DNA from 3 places in the Ochrobactrum vermis genome. Region 1 is predicted to be linked to each of the others. Evidence: riboswitches for the same ligand, from Rfam matches in the RefSeq annotation. Region 1 holds a riboswitch; each other region holds the start of a gene.
The links. Region 1 has a riboswitch for cobalamin ahead of CQZ93_RS08335 (CbtB domain-containing protein). Riboswitches for the same ligand answer to the same signal wherever they lie in the genome.
Positions count from the first base shown of each region.

Region 2: it holds a riboswitch for cobalamin, as region 1 does, so the genes downstream of both, CQZ93_RS18445 (ABC transporter substrate-binding protein) here and CQZ93_RS08335 (CbtB domain-containing protein) in region 1, are expected to answer to the same signal.
Region 3: it holds a riboswitch for cobalamin, as region 1 does, so the genes downstream of both, nrdH (glutaredoxin-like protein NrdH) here and CQZ93_RS08335 (CbtB domain-containing protein) in region 1, are expected to answer to the same signal.

Region 1 covers NZ_PCOC01000001.1:1,669,030-1,676,628, reverse strand. The annotation lists gene CQZ93_RS08355 (ArnT family glycosyltransferase) at 1-247, opposite strand, end outside; gene mmsB (3-hydroxyisobutyrate dehydrogenase) at 668-1,555, opposite strand; gene CQZ93_RS08345 (isobutyryl-CoA dehydrogenase) at 1,591-2,748, opposite strand; gene CQZ93_RS08340 (cobyric acid synthase) at 2,930-4,381, shown strand; cobalamin riboswitch at 4,443-4,677, shown strand; gene CQZ93_RS08335 (CbtB domain-containing protein) at 4,729-4,917, shown strand; gene CQZ93_RS08330 (CbtA family protein) at 5,002-5,715, shown strand; gene cobU (bifunctional adenosylcobinamide kinase/adenosylcobinamide-phosphate guanylyltransferase) at 5,721-6,242, shown strand; gene cobW (cobalamin biosynthesis protein CobW) at 6,247-7,299, shown strand; gene cobN (cobaltochelatase subunit CobN) at 7,299-7,599, shown strand, end outside.
Region 2 covers NZ_PCOC01000002.1:879,223-886,821, forward strand. The annotation lists gene CQZ93_RS18430 (tripartite tricarboxylate transporter permease) at 1-700, opposite strand, end outside; gene CQZ93_RS18435 (tripartite tricarboxylate transporter TctB family protein) at 819-1,316, opposite strand; gene CQZ93_RS18440 (Bug family tripartite tricarboxylate transporter substrate binding protein) at 1,313-2,263, opposite strand; cobalamin riboswitch at 2,484-2,717, shown strand; gene CQZ93_RS18445 (ABC transporter substrate-binding protein) at 2,986-4,014, shown strand; gene CQZ93_RS18450 (FecCD family ABC transporter permease) at 4,011-5,066, shown strand; gene CQZ93_RS18455 (ABC transporter ATP-binding protein) at 5,063-5,857, shown strand; gene CQZ93_RS18460 (SMP-30/gluconolactonase/LRE family protein) at 6,371-7,264, opposite strand; gene CQZ93_RS18465 (ABC transporter permease) at 7,336-7,599, opposite strand, start outside.
Region 3 covers NZ_PCOC01000002.1:1,876,467-1,884,065, forward strand. The annotation lists gene nrdE (class 1b ribonucleoside-diphosphate reductase subunit alpha) at 1-1,871, opposite strand, end outside; gene nrdI (class Ib ribonucleoside-diphosphate reductase assembly flavoprotein NrdI) at 1,847-2,254, opposite strand; gene nrdH (glutaredoxin-like protein NrdH) at 2,268-2,489, opposite strand; cobalamin riboswitch at 2,754-2,968, opposite strand; gene CQZ93_RS23000 (SDR family oxidoreductase) at 3,041-3,871, opposite strand; gene CQZ93_RS23005 (iron-containing alcohol dehydrogenase) at 4,438-5,607, shown strand; gene CQZ93_RS23010 (hypothetical protein) at 5,696-7,057, shown strand; gene CQZ93_RS23015 (Gfo/Idh/MocA family protein) at 7,100-7,599, opposite strand, start outside.

The sequences.
Region 1 (7,599 bases):
CCAGCACCGATGCCGCCAGATTGGTAACCCATGTATAAAGAGGGGGTTGTGATCCGCCATAGCCCCAGTCCAGATAACCGATATTGGCCAATTGTTCGGCGTCATCGAGACCGGCGCCGTTGGAAACCACGGTGACAAGAATGGTCTGAAACGCGAAATAGCACAGCACGAAAATTACAGCCAAAGGCAGGCCGAAAAGCTTCCTGTCGGCAGTGGAAGCAGCGGTGGCTGATCGTTGTGCGGTCAAACTGATGGCCCTGAATAAAAAATCATCTGTGCAGCAGGCTTCATTAGAAGCACTCTGCATTTCACAGGATTATGTCCGGATTTCAATCGGACTACTCTAAAAGCTTTGTAACAAAGGCGTGTAATTGTGTATTCCCTTGAGATCAAGGGCATCGGGCCAAATTCAGGCAACTATTTGCAGGCTGCAATGGCAAAAACCGCGCTGCCATGAGGTGCACGGTTTTGCCAATTACGCATGGCATCTCCGCCGAACAATACACTGGCGGGATATACTGAGCTCCGGTACGCAGTACCAGATCCGGAGCGTCGAGCCGGGTAAACCCGTCTCGTGCTCCTTTCTAGCTCAACATCGTTACCGTACGGTTATCAGAGACTTAAGCAAATCTAAACAATGCAAGTTTTTTGCATGGGTAATTGTTTGCTAGGTCCCGGATTTGGAGCGCAGGTAGTTGATGATGCCGGAGAAGTCTTCGCCGCCATGCCCCTCGCTATCAAAAAGACTGTAAAGTTCCTGTGCGTGCGCTCCGAGTGGTGTTTCAGCACCGGCGCTTTGGGCCGCCTCTTGTGAGAGTTTGAGATCTTTTAGCATCAAAGCAGCAGCAAAGCCGGGTTTATAGTCCCGATTCGCTGGTGATGTTGGAACGGGGCCTGGAACTGGGCAGTAGGTCGTCAACGACCAGCATTGCCCCGACGATGTCGAAGCCACATCAAAGAGCGCCTGATGTGACAGGCCAAGCTTCTCCGCCAGAACGAAAGCCTCGCTGACGCCGATCATCGATATGCCGAGAATCATATTGTTGCATATCTTTGCAGCCTGCCCTGCGCCGTCGCCGCCGCAATGAACGATTTTTCCGGCCATGGGCTGCAGGACCGGTTCTCCGCGTTTGAAAGCATCGTCGCTGCCACCGGCCATGAAGGTCAGTGTGCCCGCAGAAGCACCTCCAGTGCCGCCTGAAACAGGTGCATCTATGGAAAGGTGTCCATGATCTGCGGCTAATTCATGAGCTTTGCGCGCTGAGTCCACGTCGATTGTCGAGCAGTCGATGAAAAGTGAATCTTTTCGGGCTTTTGGCGCAATGTCTTCGTAGACGGAGATGACGTGCTTCCCCGCCGGTAGCATGGTGATTACCACGTCGACATCCGCGACCGCATCCTGTGCGGTCGAAGCGATCGAGAGACCGTTTGCTTTTGCCTCTTCGAGGTGCTGTGGCAAAAGGTCGAAGCCGCGGACGGTATGACCGGCTTTCACGAGATTTGCAGCCATCGGGCCGCCCATATTGCCAAGGCCGATAAATGCTATTGTGGCCATAGTGAATTCCTCCCTTGGCGGTTGTTAATTTAGAATCAACGCCCGATCATCTGGCGCGCAATGATCACACGCATGATCTCGTTCGTACCTTCGAGGATCTGGTGAACTCGCAGATCGCGGACGATTTTTTCGATTCCATACTCATGCAGATAGCCATAGCCGCCAAAGAGCTGCAGTGCTTCATTCGCCACGTCGAAACCTGTATCGGTGACGAAGCGTTTGGCCATGGCCGACCATTTACCAGCATCGTGGGTCTTACGATCCAGCTTGCTGGCAGCGGTATAAAGCAGAAGACGCGATGCCGAGAGTTCCGTTTCCATGTCGGCGAGGCGGAACTGCAATACCTGAAAACGATCAATTGTCTGGCCGAAGGCCTTGCGCTGGCTGCAATATTCCAGCGACTTGTCGAGTGCCGATTGCGCGCCGCCAAGCGAGCAGGCGGCAATATTGAGGCGGCCGCCATCAAGACCTGCCATCGCTATACGAAAGCCTGTTCCTTCCTCGCCGAGAAGGTTTTCAACCGGAACGCGGCAATTGTCGAAATTGACGGTTCTCGTCGGTTGCGCGTTCCAGCCCATCTTGAATTCATTGGCGCCAAAGGAAAGGCCGGGTGCATCTTTTGGCACAACGATGGTGGAAATCCCATTGGGGCCGTCCTCACCGGTACGCACCATGGTCACATAGATATCTGTAGCGCCTGCACCGGAAATGAACTGTTTGGAACCGTTGAGGACATAGTGGTCGCCATCGCGTGTGGCGCGCGTCCTGAGTGCCGCTGCATCCGAGCCGGATCCAGGTTCGGTCAGACAATAGCTGGCAAGCGATTCCATAGATGCGAGTTTTGGCAGAAGGCGCTGACGTTGCTCCTCATTGCCGTATGTATCGATCATCCATGCGGCCATGTTGTGAATGGAAACGAAAGCCGAAAATGAAGGGCATGCAGTTGCCAGAGCTTCAAAAATGAGTACCGCATCCAGCCGGTTCAACGCCGATCCGCCGACATCTTCACGCACATAGATGCCACCCATGCCGAGTGGTCCGGTCTCGCGCAGGACGTCAATCGGGAAGTGCTTGTCACGATCCCATTGCAAAGCCTGCGGGGCGACACGGTCGCTGGCGAAGGCTCGCGCCATATCCTGAATAGCAAGCTGATCTTCGTTCAGTTCGAACTGGTTCTGGCCGGCAGCATCCATGGTTTCCTCCCCGTAGTACTGCACTTCGTCACCGGACTAGATCATAACCCTGTGAGACTGCCAACGCTCCATTGGAATAATGTTGCTCACATTTGTAATAAACTGATGCGCAATTTTGCATAGACGGTGGCTGGGTGAGGTGCCGTTGCCAGCGAGTTCAGTTTAAGCTACGCAGCAGTCCATGACACGCGCAATCATGTTTCAGGGAACGGGTTCGGACGTCGGCAAAAGTGTTCTTGTTGCCGGATTATGCCGTGCTGCACGTAATCGCGGTCTCAATGTTCGCCCTTTCAAGCCGCAGAACATGTCCAACAATGCCGCGGTTAGCGACGATGGCGGGGAAATAGGTCGGGCTCAGTGGCTGCAGGCGCTGGCTTGCGGAGTGTCGTCTTCCGTCCACATGAACCCGGTGCTCTTGAAGCCGCAGACGGACATGGGCAGCCAGGTCGTCGTGCAGGGGCAAGTACGGGGCGAAGCGCGCGGGCGTTATTATCAGGAACTGAAACCGCAGCTCATGGCGGCAGTCATGGAATCTTTCGCCAAAGTTAGCGAAGGTGTGGACCTTGTGCTGGTGGAAGGTGCGGGGTCGCCGGCGGAAATCAATCTGCGTGCTGGCGATATCGCCAATATGGGATTTGCCACGCAGGCCAATGTTCCGGTCGTTCTGGTCGGTGACATAGACAGGGGTGGAGTGATCGCTTCCCTTGTCGGCACCCACACCATTCTGTCCAAGCAAGACCGCGCCATGGTTCGTGGTTTTCTCATTAATAAGTTCCGGGGTGATATTTCTCTTTTTGATGAAGGGCTAGCTGCCATTACCCAATTTACCGGCTGGCGCTCGTTTGGTGTTGTTCCGTGGCTGAAAGCGGTATCGCGACTGCCTGCCGAGGATTCGGTCGTTCTTGAGCGGGCCGCGCGCGGGGACAAGAAGTCGCTCGTGGTTGCGGTGCCGATGTTGCCACGTATCGCCAATTTCGATGATCTGGATCCGTTGAAGGCCGAACCTGATGTCGAGGTGGTGATGGTGCCGCCGGGTTCCAGCATTCCTGATGATGCAGGTCTTGTCGTTCTGCCCGGAACCAAATCAACGATCGCTGACTTGCTGGCATTTCGCGACAATGGCTGGGATCGAGAACTGGCTGCTCACGTAAGAAGGGGTGGCCATGTGCTGGGCATCTGTGGCGGGTTCCAGATGCTAGGTCGTCATATCAGCGACCCTGCCGGTATCGAGGGAAACGTGCGTGATATCGATGGGCTTGGACTTCTGGATATAAAAACACTGATGGAGCCTGAAAAAGTGGTCCGCAATGTGCGGGCAACCTCGCTTATCCATAATACACCGTTGGAAGGCTATGAGATTCATATCGGGCGTACGACTGGCCCGGACCTGGTACGCCCCTTTGCACGCATCGCTGAACACGACGACGGAGCGATATCTACGGATGGGCGCATCATGGGAACCTATCTTCATGGTGTTTTCAACACAGACGAATTCCGCCGGAGATTTCTGGAGAGCCTTGGCGTACGCACCAGCTCGGTGAACTACCGCGCTGGTGTCGAGGTCGCACTGGATGAACTCGCCGGGGAGCTGGAAGCTTGTCTCGATACTGATGCGTTGTTTAACTTGAGGTGAAAATCAGTTCCACGCTCGATACGTGTCGGCTGCGATTGACGCCGATGGGGCGAAAGCCTAGTGTTGGACCCATGCAACAGGTTTTGCCGGGACGAATCCCGGTAATACCAAAAGGGAATGCGACGGACGGACCCATGCCGGGCGTCTTTATCGCAGCCGACCCCGCGACTGTAGAGCGGAGAGGGATGAGGCAAACCGGGCAACCGGTGGCCACTGGAAGTTTGAAACTTCTGGGAAGGTAGCTTCAATCCTTACGACCCGTGAGCCAGGAGACCTGCCTGTTGCGTGAGGGCATTGAGCCCGAGCCCCATGGGAGGTTTTTCCCTGCTGCCTGCACGGAGGTTGTCATGGCTGCACGTACTCAGAATTCTGTTTCCAGCATACTCGCAATGCCGCTTGCTGCCCGTCTGGGCACGGCCGTCGTTTCACTGCTTCTTGGCGCGTTCCTGATTTATGGCGTGGGGCTTGCCCATTCCGATGCGCTGCACGATTCGGCACATGATACGCGTCATTCCTATGGTTTTCCCTGCCACTGAGCAGACGGCCGTCTTTCGGAATTGAAGTTGAGCAAGGCTCGATGGTGGACGCCATCGGCGCGAAATTGCTATTGAGGGACAGAAATGTTGATCCGTTATTTGTTGGCGACACTTGCCGCCGGTCTTCTGGCCGGGTTGCTGGTCACTCCCGCCATGTATTTGAAGACTGTGCCTTTGATCTTGCAGGCCGAAACCTACGAAGAGGCTGGCGGTGGCCACAGCCATGGTGAGGCGGAAGCCGCACCACACGATCATGGTGCCGCTGCCGCAGATGCGGAAGAAGAAGGGGCCGAACTGCCATTTGGGCGGTTGGGCAATACCATTCTTGCCAATCTTGTTGCAGGAGCCGGTTTTGCCCTCTTGCTGGGTGGTGTGGCCTTGCTTCTCGGTCGCCGTATCACGGTGCAGAATGGTGCTTATTGGGGTGTTGCGGGCTTCTTTGCGGTCGCGTTTCTGCCAGCGCTCGGCCTGTCGCCGGAACTGCCGGCAATGCCTGCGGCTGATCTGGCCGAACGTCAGCTATGGTGGATTGCTACCGTGGTGCTGAGCGGTTTGGGCCTCTATCTCATCGTGTTGCGGCAAGAGATTTGGGCAAAGATCCTCGGGCTGGTGTTGATTATGGCGCCGCATCTCTATGGTGCTCCGCATCCGGAAGATATTTCGTCGCCGATTCCATCACTTCTTGCCTCGCAATATGCAGTTGCTTCGCTGGCGACGAACCTGTTCATGTGGGCGGTGATCGGTCTCGCACTTGGCTGGTTCATCCAGCACTACGCATCATCCGAGATCAAGGGCTGATGAAAATGGCTTTGCCGGGAAAATCGGTTCTGGTTCTTGGCGGAGCCCGCTCGGGCAAGTCGTCCTATGCAGAGAAAATAGTTGAGTCCTCGAGGCTTCAGCCGCTTTATCTGGCAACCGGACGCGCCTTCGACAAGGAAATGGAAAGCCGTATTGCCATTCACCGCGACCGACGTGGTTCCGAATGGCGGACGGTGGAGGAGCCGCTTGATCTGGTCAGTGTACTCAGATTGCACACTGCCGAGGATCGGTTCGTTCTGGTCGATTGCCTGACCTTGTGGCTGACCAATCTGATGATGGCCGAACGAGATGTAACGACCGAGACCGCAAATCTTGTCGCCATATTGCCGGAACTTGCCGGACCTGTGGTTTTTGTTTCGAACGAAGTTGGGCTTGGGATCGTGCCAGAGAATCGCATGGCACGGGAATTTCGCGATCACGCGGGCTTTCTGCATCAGGCAGTGGCTGCGGTTGCGGATGAAGTTTATTTCATGGCGGCGGGATTGCCGCTCAAGATGAAGGGATAAATCGATGCAGGGACAGAAAATTCCCGCAACCGTCATCACGGGTTTTCTAGGATCGGGCAAAACGACGTTGATCCGCAACCTGCTGGAAAACGCCAATGGAAAACGCATTGCGTTGATCATCAATGAGTTCGGTGATCTCGGTGTTGATGGCGGTATTCTGAAAGGTTGTGGCATTGAGGCTTGCCGCGAGGAAGATGTGATTGAACTCAACAACGGCTGCATCTGCTGCACCGTTGCCGATGATTTCATCCCGACCATGACCAAGCTTCTGGATCGGGCTGATCGTCCCGATCATATCGTGATCGAAACCTCCGGTCTTGCCCTGCCACAGCCGCTGGTCGCGGCATTCAATTGGCCGGAAATCAAGACGCAGGTAACCGTCGACGGGGTGGTCACGGTTATCGATGCCGCCGCCGTTGCTGAGGGGCGTTTTGCCGATGATCACGACAAGGTTGATGCGCAGCGGGCAGCGGACGAATCTCTTGATCATGAAAGCCCCTTGGAAGAACTTTTTGAGGATCAGATTCACGCAGCCGACCTTATTGTTCTCAACAAGGCCGATCTGATCGACGCTACGAGCCTTGACGGCGTGAAGGCCGATGTTGCGGAGCGCTCCTCGCGCCGCGTCAATATGGTGCCTGCAAGCTTTGGCAAGCTCGGAGCCGATGTTCTGCTTGGTCTCGGTGTCGGTACCGAAGATGACATTGCCAATCGCAAGTCTCACCATGAAATCCATCATGCCGATGGGCACGAGCATGATCACGATGAGTTCGAGAGCTTTGTCGTCGAAGCCGGCTCCGTTTCGGACCCGAAAGCCTTTGCCGAAAAGCTGAAGACCGTTATCGCTGACCATGATGTTCTGCGTCTTAAGGGCTTTGTCGATGTGCCGGGTAAGCCGATGCGTCTGGTGGTGCAGGCTGTCGGCCCACGTATCGAGCATTATTTCGACCGCCCGTGGAACAAGGATGAAACGCGCTCGACGCGTCTTGTTGTTATCGGTCTGCATGAGATCGATGAAGACGCGATCACCAAGGCCGTGAAAGACGCAGTTGTGTAATGCATCTTCTACTCGCCCAGAAAGGAACAATCAGTGACGGCAACGAGGCCGTCGATCTCGGCCAGACGCCGGGAGAGATATTGTTCCTTTCCGCCGCTGATACCGAACTGGCCAGTGTGGCGCAGGCGCATAAGCTTGCGCCAGACCTGCCGGGTCTACGGTTGGCCAATTTCCTGAGCCTTACCCATCCCATGTCGGTGGACGCCTATGTTGAGCGCACTGCCAGATATGCCAGGCTTATCGTGGTGCGTATCATTGGCGGTGAGACATACTGGCCTTACGGGCTGGAAGCGCTGCATG
Region 2 (7,599 bases), on a different contig from region 1:
TGACCTCGTCTTCGGGTCTGAGTTTTTTCGACACGACCGCCAGCGTTTCGCCGATGGCAAACAGTGCAACCGCCAATGTCGTGACATTGATGCCATCAAGCAGGTTTGGCGTTCCCATGACGAGACGTGCCTGACCGGTCAACTGATCTATGCCGACGAGACCGAGCGCCAGACCGATGAACAGGGATGTCAGACCGCGAAGTGTGGAGTCGCCGAATGCGGCAGAAACCGTCATGAAGGCCAGCAGCATGAGCGCAAAATATTCAGACGGTCCAAAGGACAGGGCGAATTTCACAACCCACGGGGCAACGAAGGCCAGCGCCAGAGTGGCGATCAGGCCGGCGACGAAAGAGCCGATGGCCGCCGTTGCAAGCGCCGGCCCGCCACGCCCGGCCCGGGCCATTTTGTTTCCCTCCAGCGCAGTGACGATGGAGGCGCTTTCGCCCGGCGTATTCAGCAGGATCGACGTGGTCGATCCGCCATACATGCCTCCGTAATAAATACCCGCGAACATGATGAGCGAGCCGGATGGGTCCAGTTTGTAGGTAACGGGCAGGAGCAGTGCGACGGTGAGCGCCGGGCCGATGCCCGGCAACACGCCGACGGCTGTGCCGAGCGTGACACCGATCAGCGCATAAAGAAGGTTTGACGGTTCAAGCGCAACCAGAAGCCCGTTGGCGAGAAGTGCGACAGTATCCATGATGGCACTTAGCCTTTAAAGCATTTCCAGCAAAAGTGCGAAGCGGTTTTGCGTAGGATAATGCGACAAAACAAGAACTTAGAGCATTTCCAATGTTTCAGTCAAAACTGGGAATGCTCTAAACGAATTGTTCGAGCCAGCCGGACGGCAGCGATAGCTGCAGGCCGCGCGCAAAGATGAACCAGATCACGAAGGCGAAGATGATGCCGACGGGAACGCTGATCCAGAATTTGCGGTAGCCGAAGCCGCGCGCGGTCGCTGCAAAAAGCAGGCCGGTGGATAGGGAAAAGCCGACGGTTTTCATCGTCAGCATCTGGATGGCCAGACCGCCGATGATCCACGCCATCGGAGCAATTTCCTGATGCTCACGCTCGGGAAAGTCGCCGCGAAGCGCTTCGAACACGGTCCAGACGGCAAGGCCGAACAATCCGGCTGCAACGACATAGGGAACGGTTTTCGGGCCAACCGGCGAGTAGCTCGTCACGTCGTTGCCATAGGTTGTCGACCAGGCAATGGCGATGGCGACGGCTGCAAGGACGAGTGCGATGACAAGAGCGGCGAAATCTGGCGCCGCCCCTTCCGGGCGGCGCTTTTCCTGCTGGTCTGATCCTGTCATTTGACGAGGCCGATTTCCTTGAGAATGGTTTCAGTCGCAGCGACGTCTTTGGCAAGCTGCTCCTTGAACGCCGGACCGGCAAGATAAGTGTCTGCCCAGCCCTTATCCTTGAGCGCCTTCTGCCAGGATTCCGACTTCACCATTTTCTCGATATCGGCATTGATGGCCGCTTCCTGCTCGGCAGTGATGCCCGGAGCCGCACCCACCATGCGCCAGTTCTGGATCGAAACGTCCACGCCACCTTCCTTGAAGGTCGGTGCATCGATACCTTCCACGCGCTCGTCGCTCGAAATGCCGATAATACGCAGCGTACCCGCCTTGATCTGGGCTTCGAATTCGCCATAGCCGGAGATGCCGACGGTCACCTGATTACCGAGAATGGCAGCCAGTGCTTCGCCACCACCGGAAAAGGCAATATAGTTGACCTTGGTCGGGTCGACGCCTGCTGCCTTGGCAAAGAGGCCAGCAGTAATATGATCGGTGCCGCCGGCAGAGCCGCCGCCCCACGAAACGGAACCCGGATCAGCTTTCAGTTTCGCTGCAAGGTCGCCAAGGTTCTGGATGTCAGAAGAAGCGGGCACGACGATGGCTTCATATTCGCCCGTAAGGCGGGCGATCGGTGTGATAGCGTCGAGCGTGACCGGCGATTTGTTGGTCAGGATAGCGCCGACCATGACATAGCCGCCGACGATCAGCTGGCTCGGGTCGCCCTTGTTCTGATTCACGAATTGCGCGAGGCCGATGGTGCCGCCAGCGCCCGGAACATTGATGACCTGCACGCTGCCGGAAATCTTCTCGTCCTGAAGCGCGCTCTGCATCGTGCGCGCCGTCTGGTCCCAGCCGCCGCCCGGAGCGGCGGGTGCCAGCACCTTGTAGTCTTCCGCTGAAGCAGAACCTGCCATAGCCAACGCCGCTACCGACGTCAGGGCCAGAATAAATCTACGCATATGTCCTCCCAAATGGAATGTATGCCGCCCTCCGGCGGACCTCCCCAAGTCCCGCTCCTCTAGCGGGAGCAAACTACATGGAGATTAGCGAAAACAAATTCAATAGGCCAGCACATGCGACAATAGTTTGGCCGTAATTTAAGTAACGGGGCTTTCGAATCGCATGAAAATGACATGCCGAAATAGCGGGCGAGATGCGCTTGACGGCGACGATGCGCCGACGTAATAGTGTAACGACGGTTCCCCGACCGAGAGCGAAGGGGATTAATAGGGAACACGGTGAGGACGACCCGAAAAGGGGCCAAGACCGTGGCTGCCCCCGCAACTGTAAGCGGATTGCCGTTCATCCTCGTGACGTTCAAAGCGTCATGCCACTGTGCCGGAGAAGCGCGGGAAGGCAGATGAACAGCAGATATTCGTGAGCCAGGAGACCTGCCGTCTAGTGTTGTCCATTGTCACGGGCGGGGATGCCCGGAGCAGGAGCCGGTTATGACAGATTTCCGCGTCGCAGGACGCATTCTCCCATCGTTATCGCATGATTTCGAGATGTCCCCGGATATGCCTGCCCGCTTTCTGTGCCGGATTTTATCTGCCGTCTGACAGGATTCCTTTCGCGTATGAGCGGTTCAACTTGACCGCTCCATCCGTTTTTTCTCACGCATTTCCGAACGCAAAACCGGTTCCCACTTTTGCTGGAAATGCTCATCATTTCGGGGATTTTCATGAAAGCTTTCGGCAAAATGCCGTTTCGTTCTGCCATCTGTGCGGCTGCATTTATCGCAGGCGGTCTCGCCGCACACGCAGCGGAAACACAATATCCGCTGACGCTGAAGAATTGCGGTCGCGAAGTCACGTTCAAGCAAGCGCCCAGTCGCGCTGTTGCCGTCGGCCAGAGCAGTACCGAAATCCTTTACAGCCTTGGTCTCGGCGACAAGGTTGTCGGGACGGCCGTGTGGTTTGGCCCTGTTCTCAAAGGCTTTGAGGAGGTGAATGCCAAGGTGAAGCGGCTCGCGGATAACGATCCGAGCTTCGAAAGCGTCTTGGCGCAAAAGCCCGATATTGTGACGGCGGACTTCCAGTGGCATATCGGCCCGACAGGTATTGTCGCCAAACCGGAACAGTTCGAGGAACTCGGCATCCCGGCCTATACGTCGCCATCCGATTGTGTCGGCAAGGACAATTCCGGCGGCGGTGACGGTATTCGCACCGCGGCGTTCAAGATGGATATCGTCTATCGGGAAATCACCGAATTGGCGGAAATCTTCAATGTGCAGGATCGCGGCGAGAAACTCGTCGCCGACCTGAAGGCGCGTGAAGTGGCTGCACGTGAGAAGGTTGGGTCTGCTGACGGGAAGCTGTCCGCTGTTGTCTGGTTCTCCAGCACGCAGGTCGATGCCGATCCTTATGTAGCAGGCAAATTTGGTGCGCCAGCCTATATTCTTTCCGCACTCGGCATCAGGAATGTTATCGACAGCGAAGAAGAATGGCCAACGGTCGGATGGGAAACGGTTGCCAAATCGAACCCTTCGATGATCGTCGCCGCAAAGCTTGATCGCCGCCGCTATCCGGCAGATGACATTGCCGTCAAGCACCAGTTTCTGGACAACGACTCGGTGACGAAGCTGATGCCTGCGGTCGAGGACAAGCATGTCTTCGACATGGACGCGCAATCGATGAGCACTTCGCTTCGCGTGATCGAAGGCATCGAAACGCTTGCCGCCGACATAGCTGCCTCGGATCTGAACAAGTGACGGCGCGGGCAGCGATACCGGGCTTCAAACACAAGGGAAGGGCACGCTCCGGCGTGTTCTTCCTCATTTTCTCGCTTGTCCTGCTGCTTTTTGCCCTTTGGCTTGGAGCCGCGATAGGCGAAACTGCGATACCGCTCGACGTGGTTGCGAAAACCGTGGCTAACCGATTGTGGAACGCCGGATATCCGCTCGAACCCATCGATGAAGGAATTGTCTGGAGTTATCGCCTCAGCCGCGCAGTCATCGCGGCATGCTGCGGCGCGTCGCTCGCAATATCCGGCGTCATCCTTCAGTCGCTGCTTCGAAATTCGCTCGCTGATCCTTACATTCTGGGCATTTCCGCTGGCGCTTCCACCGGGGCCGTCAGTGTCGCCATTCTTGGCATTGGTGCCGGTGTGCTGACGCTATCGCTCGGTGCGTTCATCGGGGCTATTGTTGCTTTCTGCCTGGTGTCCCTGCTGGCGCTGCGGGCAGGACGCGGCAGCAGCGCAATCATCCTCGCCGGGATTGCCGGTTCACAGCTCTTTAATGCGTTGACCTCGTTCATCGTCACCAAGGCCGCAAATGCTGAGCAGGCACGCGGCATCATGTTCTGGTTGCTGGGCAATCTTTCTGGTGTGCGCTGGCCGGATGTGACGCTCGCTCTGCCCGCCTGCCTGATCGGTCTTGCCATCTGCCTGTGGCATGCACGTGCGCTTGATGCGTTTACTTTCGGAACGGAATCCGCCGCTTCGCTCGGTATACCGGTGCGCCGCGTCTATGCGGTGCTGATCGGTGTCAGCGCCATGATGACGGCAGTCATGGTTTCCATCGTCGGATCCGTTGGTTTCATCGGGCTCGTCATTCCCCATGCCGCGCGAATGTTGGTCGGGGTCCGTCATGGCAGGCTGTTGCCTGCGGCAGCACTGATCGGAGCAATCTTCATGATTGTCGCCGACATCCTGTCACGCATCATTATTCCGGGGCAGGTTTTGCCGATTGGTGTCATCACGGCTTTGTTCGGCGCACCAGCCTTCGCCCTGTTGCTTGGACAAAGGAGGGCTTCGTCATGATCCTTTCAGCACGCAATGTCGGCTGGTCGGCCGGCAATGTCGAGATCTTGCGCAATGTCTCACTGAAAGTGGCGAAGGGTGAGTTTCTGGGTATCATCGGCCCGAACGGATCGGGGAAAACCAGTTTACTGTCTCTACTTTCGGGCGTTCGCAGATGTCGTATTGGCGAAGTCAGCTTGTGTGGGGCGTCTATCGACAGTTTCAGCCGTCGCGAGATTGCACGGCAACTGGCGCTGGTTGAGCAACAGGCAGGAACGACAGAGCGCATTACCGCGCGTCAGGCGGTTGAGCTTGGGCGGACGCCCTATCTCGGTGCGCTGTCGCCGTGGTCAGCAGATGACGATGCAATCGTTGGCCAGGCGTTGGTCAATGTCGATATGGCCCATCTTGCCGACCGCTATTGGCACACGCTCTCCGGAGGCGAGCGTCAGCGTCTACATATAGCGCGGGCCTTGGCGCAGGAGCCGCAGATACTGCTTCTGGACGAACCGACCAACCATCTCGATATCGGGCACCAGATCGGGCTGCTCGATCTTGTCAGCCGCCAGAAGCTCACGGTTGTAGCTGCCTTGCATGACCTGAACCATGCCGCGATGTTCTGCGACCATATCGCTGTGATGGATAAGGGCAAACTCGTTGCGCTCGGTACGCCACGTGATGTCTTGCGGGCGGAGCTTATCGCCGAAGTGTTCGGCGTAGAAGTTGACGTCGAATATCACGGTATCGATGGCTGCCATATTCGTTATCGCGCACCGAGCCGCCGTTCATTGGAACATAGACATTCTGCCTGAACGGGCTGTCTGTAAGTCATTGTTACGGTTGATGCGGATCTTCTAATCGGCGGGAAACAAATAGGATTGTGAAATAGATATTGCTAATATAATATATCGGATTATTTGAATAACATCATGAAATAGTGTAGTTTTTATTGATTTTACTCACAGTAGTTTGACCTGTTTTGTTGACAATCTGTTTCCATCGCGTTGACGATTGGACTATATAGGTTCTGCACATCAGGACATGTACCCGTATGCGAGGCATCGGTCTTACTTATCGAGTGCATGGCTGAAGGACAGAAGAGATCATTTTTTGATTTGTTCCGTCACTCACAGTCTTGATGTGCGGGTCGCTCCGGTTTTGGGCCAGATAGATCCGTTTTGAATGAAGAATGACTATTGGCATGCCTGTTTTACGGCGGTTGTTAAAATCAACAGAGCATGTGGCGAATGTAATTTTTCAATGAATTAATATACGTAGTTATAGAGAGCGGCGGCTTTTCGTTTTGGAAAGCCGCCGTTGTTTTTTCAAGGATATTGCGCGCCGGTTACGGTGAGATAGACCGCATAAAGCGACTTTGTGGCCGTGATGAACAGACGGTTGCGGCGCGGACCGCCGAAGGTCACATTGGCGACCGTCTGCGGCGTCTTGATCTTGCCGAGAAGCGTGCCTTCCGGCGAGAAGCAATGCACGCCATCGCCCGCGCTGGTCCACAAATTGCCATCCGTATCGAAGCGGAAGCCGTCCGGAAGGCCCTTGTCGATGGTGCAGAAAACAGAGCCGCCCGTCAGGCGCTTGCCGCCATCCACAACGTCGAAAACGCGGATGTGGCGCGGTGCGTTCTCGTCGTGGCTATAAGCGCTGTCGGCAACATAGAGCTTCGTCTCGTCCGGTGAGAAAGCAAGGCCGTTCGGCTGGTGGAAGTCGGTGACGACGGCATCTATTTCGCCCGTCTTCGGGTCGAGGCGATAGACATTGCGCGACGGCTGTTCCGGGTCGGCCTTGTAGCCTTCATAATCCGCCAGAATGCCGTAGGTCGGATCGGTGAACCACACGGTTCCGTCTGAGCGCACAATGACGTCGTTTGGCGCATTCAGCCTTTTGCCCTGATAGCTGTCGGCCAGCACGGTGATGCTGCCATCCGGCTCTGTACGTGTGACGCGACGGCCACCATGCTCGCAAGTGACAAGGCGTCCTTCGCGGTCGCGCGTATTGCCGTTGGAGAAATTGGACGGGTTGCGAAACACCGAAACGCCGCCGCCAACTTCGCCGTCAATTTCGTTGCCCGGCACCCAGCGCAGGATGCGCTGGTTCGGGATATCGCTCCACAGGAGGCAGTTCAGGTCGTTGAACCAGACCGGGCCTTCGGCCCAGCGGCAGCCGCTGTAAAGTTCGTCCAGATCGGCGCTCGGCACGATCATCTGCTTGAAACGTTCGTCGTGGATTTCGTAGATCGAAACAGTCTGAGACAAGGGAGGTACTCCGAAGATGATTAGCGCTCTGCCCTTCGGCTGCTGGCGAGGAAGATCACCGCGATGATGGTGAGGCCAGTCAGCACGAGGCGAACACCGGCGCCGAAGCCGTAGGTGTTGAGCATCGAGACTATGAGGAACATGAAGAGGGCGGCACCCCAAATACCAGGGATGTTGGAATCGCCACCCGCAACTGCCGTGCCGCCGATGATGACGACCGCAATCGACATCAGAAGATATTCCGTGCCCATATTCAGCGCCGCGCCACCCGAAAAACAGGCGAG
Region 3 (7,599 bases), on a different contig from region 1:
GTCGAATGGTTGATGTAGGAGATCGATCCGGTCGGCGGTACGGCCTGAAGGTTCTGGTTATAAAGACCACCCTCCATCACCGCATTTTTCAGGTCGCGCCAGTCGTCCTGTGTCGGGACCGCAATGCCTGCCTTTTCGAAGATTTCGCGAACCTTTTCGGTCGCCGGCTCCCAGATCTGATCGGTGTATTTGTCGAAATATTCCCCTGATGCATATTTGGATTTCTCGAAACCTTTGAAGGATTTTCCCATCTCCACCGCGATCCGGTTCGATGCGCGGACCGCATGATAGGTCACTGTGTAGAAGTAGATGTTCGTGAAATCGACACCTTCGTCCGAACCATAGTAAATCCGCTCGCGGGCAAGATACCCATGCAGGTTCATCTGGCCGAGGCCGATGGCATGGCTTTCATCATTGCCTCGGGCGACCGATGGCACGGAACCGATGTGGCTCATGTCGGAAACGGCGGTAAGGGCGCGAATGGAAGCCGCGATGGTCTTGCCGAAATCAGGTGAGTCCATCGCTGCCGCAATATTGAGCGAACCCAGATTGCACGAAATATCCTTGCCTAGATGATCATAGGTCAGGTCCTCACCGAAGATGCTCGCCTCGCTCACCTGGAGGATTTCCGAACAAAGGTTGCTCATTGTGATGCGTCCGTCGATCGGATTGGCGCGGTTCACCGTGTCCTCAAACATGATGTAGGGGTAGCCGGATTCGAACTGGATTTCGGCCAGCACCTGAAAGAACTCGCGCGCGCTGATCTTTTTCTTAGTAATCCGCGCATCGTTGACCATTTCGCGATATTTTTCGGTGACCGAAATCTCTGTGAGAGGCACGCCGTAAACCCGTTCAACATCATAGGGCGAGAAGAGATACATATCCTCGTTGTTCTTCGCCAGCTCGAAGGTAATGTCCGGTATGACCACACCGAGAGACAACGTCTTGATGCGGATTTTCTCGTCTGCATTTTCGCGTTTCGTATCGAGAAATCGCATGATATCCGGGTGATGTGCGTTCAGATAGACGGCGCCAGCGCCCTGCCGTGCTCCAAGTTGATTGGCGTAGGAAAAGGAATCCTCCAGAAGTTTCATCACCGGAATGATACCGGATGACTGGTTCTGAATCTGCTTGATGGGTGCGCCCGCCTCGCGGATATTGGTGAGGCTCAGTGCCACGCCGCCGCCACGCTTCGACAATTGCAAGGCCGAATTGATGGAGCGCCCGATGGACTCCATGTTGTCCTCGACCCGCAGCAGAAAGCAGGAAACGAGTTCACCGCGCTGCTTCTTGCCCGCATTGAGAAAGGTCGGCGTCGCAGGCTGATAGCGGCCCGAAATAATCTCATCGACGAGATCGCGCGCAAGCTGTTCGCTGCCGCGCGCAAGCGCCAGCGCCACCATGCAGACACGGTCTTCATAGCGTTCGAGATAGCGCTTTCCATCGAAGGTTTTCAGCGTGTAGCTGGTGTAATATTTGAACGCGCCCAGAAATGTCGGAAAACGAAATTTCTTCGCATAGGCTTCGTCGAAAAGGTCACGCACAAAGTTGAAGGAATATTGATCCAGCACCTCCTGTTCGTAATACCCCTCCATCACCAGATAATCGAGCTTTTCCCGCAGGTTATGGAAAAAGACAGTGTTCTGGTTCACGTGCTGGAGGAAATACTGGCGCGCGGCCTGCCGGTCCCGCTCAAGCTGGATTTTGCCCTCGTCATCATAGAGGTTCAGCATTGCGTTGAGCGCGTGATAATCCAGCCCATCAGAGGATTTTGACGGTTTGCTTGTGTTGGAAGTTGCCGCTTGTGGCGCATCCTGTGCCACCGGTCGTGCTTCGCGGTCCCGGATCAGGGTCGTGTCTGCCGTGTCCAAAATCGTTCCATCCCGTTTTTGACATTGCCGATGTCTTCATCAGTTCCCAAAAGCTCGAAGCGGTAGAGAAAGGGAACCTGACATTTGGCGGAGATAATGTTGCCGGCGATACAGAAGGCTTCGCCGAAATTGCTGTTCCCCGCGGCAATTACGCCGCGGATAAAGGAGCGATTGCTCTCGTCGTTGAGGAAGCGGATCACCGGCTTGGGAACAGCGCCCTTGGAACCGCCGCCGCCATAAGTCGGGGTGACGAGCACGAATGGCTCGCGCACCTGCAATCCCCCCGAGCCGTCCGTCGGGATGCGGTTCGACCGCATTGCGAGCCGTTCAACAAACCGGTGCGTATTCTCCGACCGGCTGGAGAAATAGACGATCAGGCTCATGACGCCGCTGCCTTCAGGCGAGAGCGCTGATCATATCGGGTCGGAACCCCGCCCAATGGGATTCCCCGGCGACAACCACCGGCACCTGACGATAGCCCATCCCTTGAACGAGATCGAAAGCGCCGGCATTGGCGGAGATATCGATAACTTCATACTCGATACCCTGGCGATCGAGGGCACGCGTGGTCGCGGTGCACTGGACACAGGCAGGCTTGCTGTAAACGGTGACGTTCATTTCTTCCTCACTGGTTGGGAGACGCAAAGATCCGTTCGCGCATCGCAGGATGCGCGTCAAAAAGCACAAGATAGGAAATCGGTCAGCCGCCAAGATGGGTAGCCTGACCGCAACAAACTATGCCTCGTAGGGAGGACCGGAACCGGAACTGAATAGACTGGACATGGACTTCACCCCGAAGCTATGAGCGGGAAGTTCGGGGCAGCAATCGGCAAGGCAATAGCTTGCCACACAAGATTGCGCGCCAACCGGACACCCCGCCCGTGGACGTACTCGTTCAAGGCAGGTCTCCTGGCTCACGGATCAACGTTTCTGTCCGCCTTCCCAGCCGAAGCCAGTGACATGATGAACAGAACTCTCCGCTTACAGTTGCGGGGGCAGCTCCGGCATTGCCGCATCCGTCATGGATGAAACGCACCGGATTCCCGTCTTAGCTTTCGACTCAACGAATCGAAAGAACCTAGAACACTATATATAGTAGTCGAAGTTAAAAACTCGTCAACAGGTAGATTGAATCAACGTGCAACATCATAGCTGGGACTATCGCAGCCTTAATTTGCAGGTCTGATTGGCTTCGGCCTGAATTCCGGCTTGATGGCCTTCAGGGCCATGCGGTCGACCATCGCAGGAGCGATGAGTTTAAGCCAGCGTCCGAATCGCATCTGGCGGGTCATCAGCACTTCACGCTTGCGCGCGTGGGCACCTTCCAGCATCAGCCGCACCGCTTCGTCGACTGGCATCATGCCATCTTCGCGTACGCCGCTTGTTCCCAGCGCGCCGCCGCTCGCACTGTAGCCCACCTTGCGAATATCGGTCTTGACGACACCTGGATAGACGATTGTGACGGATATGCCGCTCGGTTCCAGTTCGGAGCGAAGTGCTTCACAGAAGCCGGATAGAGCGAACTTCGTTCCGCTATAGGCGGTACGCCCCGGAACGCCGATCAGGCCAGCGACGGATGACACCGCCACGATCCGCCCCTTGCTTGCGGCAAGATGGGGAAGTGCTGCATGAATGGGCCAGATGCTGCCCCAATAGTTTAACTCCATCAGCTCATGCATCCAGTTGAGATCATCCGGTTTGATCTCGGCGAAATTAGCATGTGCCGACATACCCGCATTCACGATCAGCGTATCGATGCGACCGAAAGCGGAAGCCGCGTTCTCGATTAGACCGATGCAGGCGGAACGATCTTTCACATCGGTCGGCACCACAAGAACTGAACTGCCCAACTGCCGTAACTCTGTGGCCAGATTTTCCAGCTTTTCGACATTGCGTGCCGCGAGCACAAGAGCAGCGTTGGCACGGTCGCGCCGGGCGATTTGCCGTGCGGCTTCAGCACCTATACCGTCCGATGCTCCTGTTATGATCGTCACGTCCATGCCAGGCCCTCCCTGCCTATCGATAAGGCAAGCAGGGTACAGGCGGGACAATCCGCGCGTCCAGCAGTTTAAAATCTGCGCGATAGAATGGTGGCGATGCCCAGACCGTCGATCCGCGATACGTGTTATTGCTGGTGCGAGGGACGCGCCTCCCCCATGAGGCACTGCCATCAGACGCGACGCGGCAAGTTATTTTGAATGAACTATTCACAAAGTCGTGTGGCGCCCGCCCAATAACTGGTAAACATTTTCAACCACTTATGTTCTGGCGCACCTCGCCAGTCGGCTTTCAAGGGTTGAATTCAGCATCTTAGCCGAAGGGAGAAATTGACAGTTCAGCGCCTTATCCTGTATCGATCGTTCAGTTTTGAACATTGTTCAGTATATTGAACAAATGAAAGCTTCTCCCAAGGCTTTCCATTCGGAACTGCCGATGCATCGGCTGCATCGGAAAATTACGGACACGTTTCCTTCCCAAGACAGAAGCGTTTCCGGAATAAGCCCCAGCGTTGTGTGCCGGTGAGGAATTCAGACACCTCGGCGCTGGTAAAAGTGATAAGGGTGGAATGATGACAACAGAGATCAAGCCATTTTCGTTCGATACCGTCGGCTCGATGCTCGTCGAATGGAGCGCTGCAAAGCGCCTCGGCGAAATCCTCGGCGAACGGTTTTCCGAACGCAAGATTCTGATTGTGACGGACAAGGGGCTGCACAAGGCCGGTGTCCTCGACCATGCACTGGCCTCGCTGGAAAAAGCAGGCTTCGGCATCAGCGTTTTCGATGATGTGGTGGCCGACCCACCGGAATCCGTGCTGTTTTCCTGCGTCGAACAGGCAAAGGCCGCCGGTTGCGATATCGTGCTCGGTCTGGGCGGCGGCTCCTCCATGGATATCGCCAAGCTTGCAGCCGTACTGCTTGTCTCCGAACAGGAACTCTCGGAACTTTACGGTATCGGCAAAGTACAGGGTAGCCGCCTGCCGCTGATCCAGATCCCGACTACGGCTGGAACCGGGTCGGAAGTCACCAACATCACCATTCTGACCACCGGTGAGACCACGAAGATGGGTGTCGTTGCCCGTCAGCTCTACGCCGATTTCGTTATCCTCGATGCGGAACTGACCTGCGGCCTGCCTGCACTTCATACGGCCGCGACCGGTATCGACGCCATGGTCCATGCGATTGAGGCCTATACGAGCCGGATCAAGAAGAACCCGCTGTCCGACGCGTTTGCCCGCGAGGCCCTGAAACTTCTTTCCGCCAATCTGATTGCGGCCTGCGAAAACGGCAATGACCGTCATGCCCGCGAGGCCATGCTGCTCGGCGCCAACTATGCCGGTCAGGCTTTTTCCAACTCGCCTGTCGGTGCTGTTCACGCGCTGGCTTATCCGCTTGGCGGTCACTACCATGTACCGCACGGCCTTTCCAATGCGCTGATGCTGGGACCTGTGCTGCGTTACAACATGGCGGGCGCGGCCAAGCTTTATGCAGAGCTTGCCGATCTGCTGCTGGAGAAATCCGAAGGCACAACGGAAGAACGCTCGGCAGCCTTCGTCACCTATATGGAAGCGTTGATGAACGAGTCCGGCGCACCGCGCCGCCTGCGTGATGTCGGCGTGACGGAAGACAGCCTTGAAATGCTGGCACGCGACGCGATGCTGCAAACGCGGCTTCTGGGCAACAACCCGGTCGATGTGACCGAGGCGGACGCACTGGCGCTTTATCGCGAAGCTTTCTGATCAAATAACAAACTGACGGACCGGGCGCCGGGGAAGTGAGCTGACAGCCACTTCTCCGCGGCTTGGCTCTATGTCTGCGGAGAATAAATTGAGCACTGAACGTATCGACGGTCAGGAGCAGCCATATTGGCCTGCCGGACCGTTTAAAATCCGCCTGCCCTTTGTTCACTACAAATTCGAATGGCCCGATTATTTTCAAGGCCTGTTGATGTGTGCAGTGGACCTGTCCGCCATCCCTCTCATGACTGAACTCCTTGGCATGCCTTTCGAAGTGGCCCTTGCCGTGGTCGTCCTGAACGGATTGTTCTATCTGACGCACCATTTGCTTGGCGATCCCGTCGTTCCGGGCTGGATCACGCCTGCCATTCCGCTTCTGATGGCCTATTGCGCCACTTTCCCGGAAGGACCAGAGCGGGTTCATGCACTTGTCGCCTTCCAGATGATGCTCGGCATATTCTCGATCTTCATCGGTGCAACGGGGATGGCGCATCGCGTCGTGCAATTGATTCCATCGGCGATCAAGGCTGGCATCATTGCTGGTGCGGGCTTTGCCGCCGTCATTTCGGTATTTCAGATTGGCGGTCGTTTCGATACGTTCCCGTTCACAATCACCATTGCCGTTGGCCTTGGTTTCTATGTGATCTTCTCGCGCCAGTTCGCACGCATTAAAAACAGCAATCCGGTACTGGCCCTCATTGGAAAGCTGGGTGTTTTCCCGATTATCCTGCTCGCAGTCATCATAGCCCCGCTCTTCGGCGAAGCCCCCTGGCCAAAGCTTGAATGGTCACTGACCAGTCCCGACTTCTCGACGCTTTGGCGTGAATATACCGTGTTCGGTCTCGGCCTGCCGCCGCTGTCGATGTTCATTACCGCCATGCCGACCATGTTCGCTGCCTATATCGTTCTTTTCGGCGACGTTCTGCAAAGCCGCGCAATCCTGAAGGAAGCCGACGAAGCCCGCCCCGACGAAAAGATCGACTATAGCCCGGACCGCGCTCATCTCATCTTCGGTGGACGCAACGCTGCAATGAGCGTGCTCGGACCGGACGTCTGCATGTGCGGCCCGCTCTGGTCGGCCATGCATGTGGTCATCACCGAGCGCTTCTCGCAGGGCAAGAAGGCCATGCACTCGCTTTTCGGCGGCGCGGGTTCTTTCCGGTGGGGAACCAATACCGGCTTGTTCCTGATGCCGATCGTAACGCTCGTGCAGCCGATCCTTGGCGTCGCACTCGCACTTACCTTGCTCATTCAGGGATATGTTTCGGTTCGCGTCGGTATTCTTGAGGCACGCTCCCAGCGAGATCTCGGCATCGCCGGAGTGGTTGGGGCAGTTCTTGCAACACGTGGAGCCGCGTGGGCTTTTGCTACCGGAGTCGTCCTGTGCTTCCTGATATATGGCCGTGATTTCTTCCGTGGCGAAGTAGACAACACCTTTACCAAGGACAGCTGATCGATAGCCCTCCCGGCTGGACCGGGAGGGCTTCCAACATTTTTATCCGCTCACGACTTCGGGCAACGGCCGATCTACGATCATCGCATGATCCAGAACGCGTTGCAGATTGGCGGCATGGCGGAAACTCGGCTCCAGCTCCGCACCATCGGCGACAGCGCGTGCAAAACGCTGGTAGTTCGTCTCCACCGTACCGGCATCGATATCGCGCCAGACCGGCGTTTCGATATCCTCGCCGATAGAGCCGCGCAGGCTTGAACCGGTAGGCGTATGAAGGATTTCCAGTGCGCCCTTGTCGCCATGGATGCGCAGGCGTAACTCGTTCAGGTGGCCCGTCGCCCACCGGCTCGCATGAATGACACCCAACGCACCATTGGCATACTCCGCCATCATGACGAAGCTGTCATTCGCATCGAGCACATACTCACCGATATGGTCATTGTCTGCCTTCTCGAAGGTTTTCAGGCGCGCAGACGCCCGCTCCACATCGCTGCCGATGGCATAGCTGGCGAAATCGAGAATATGAATGCCGACATCGCCCA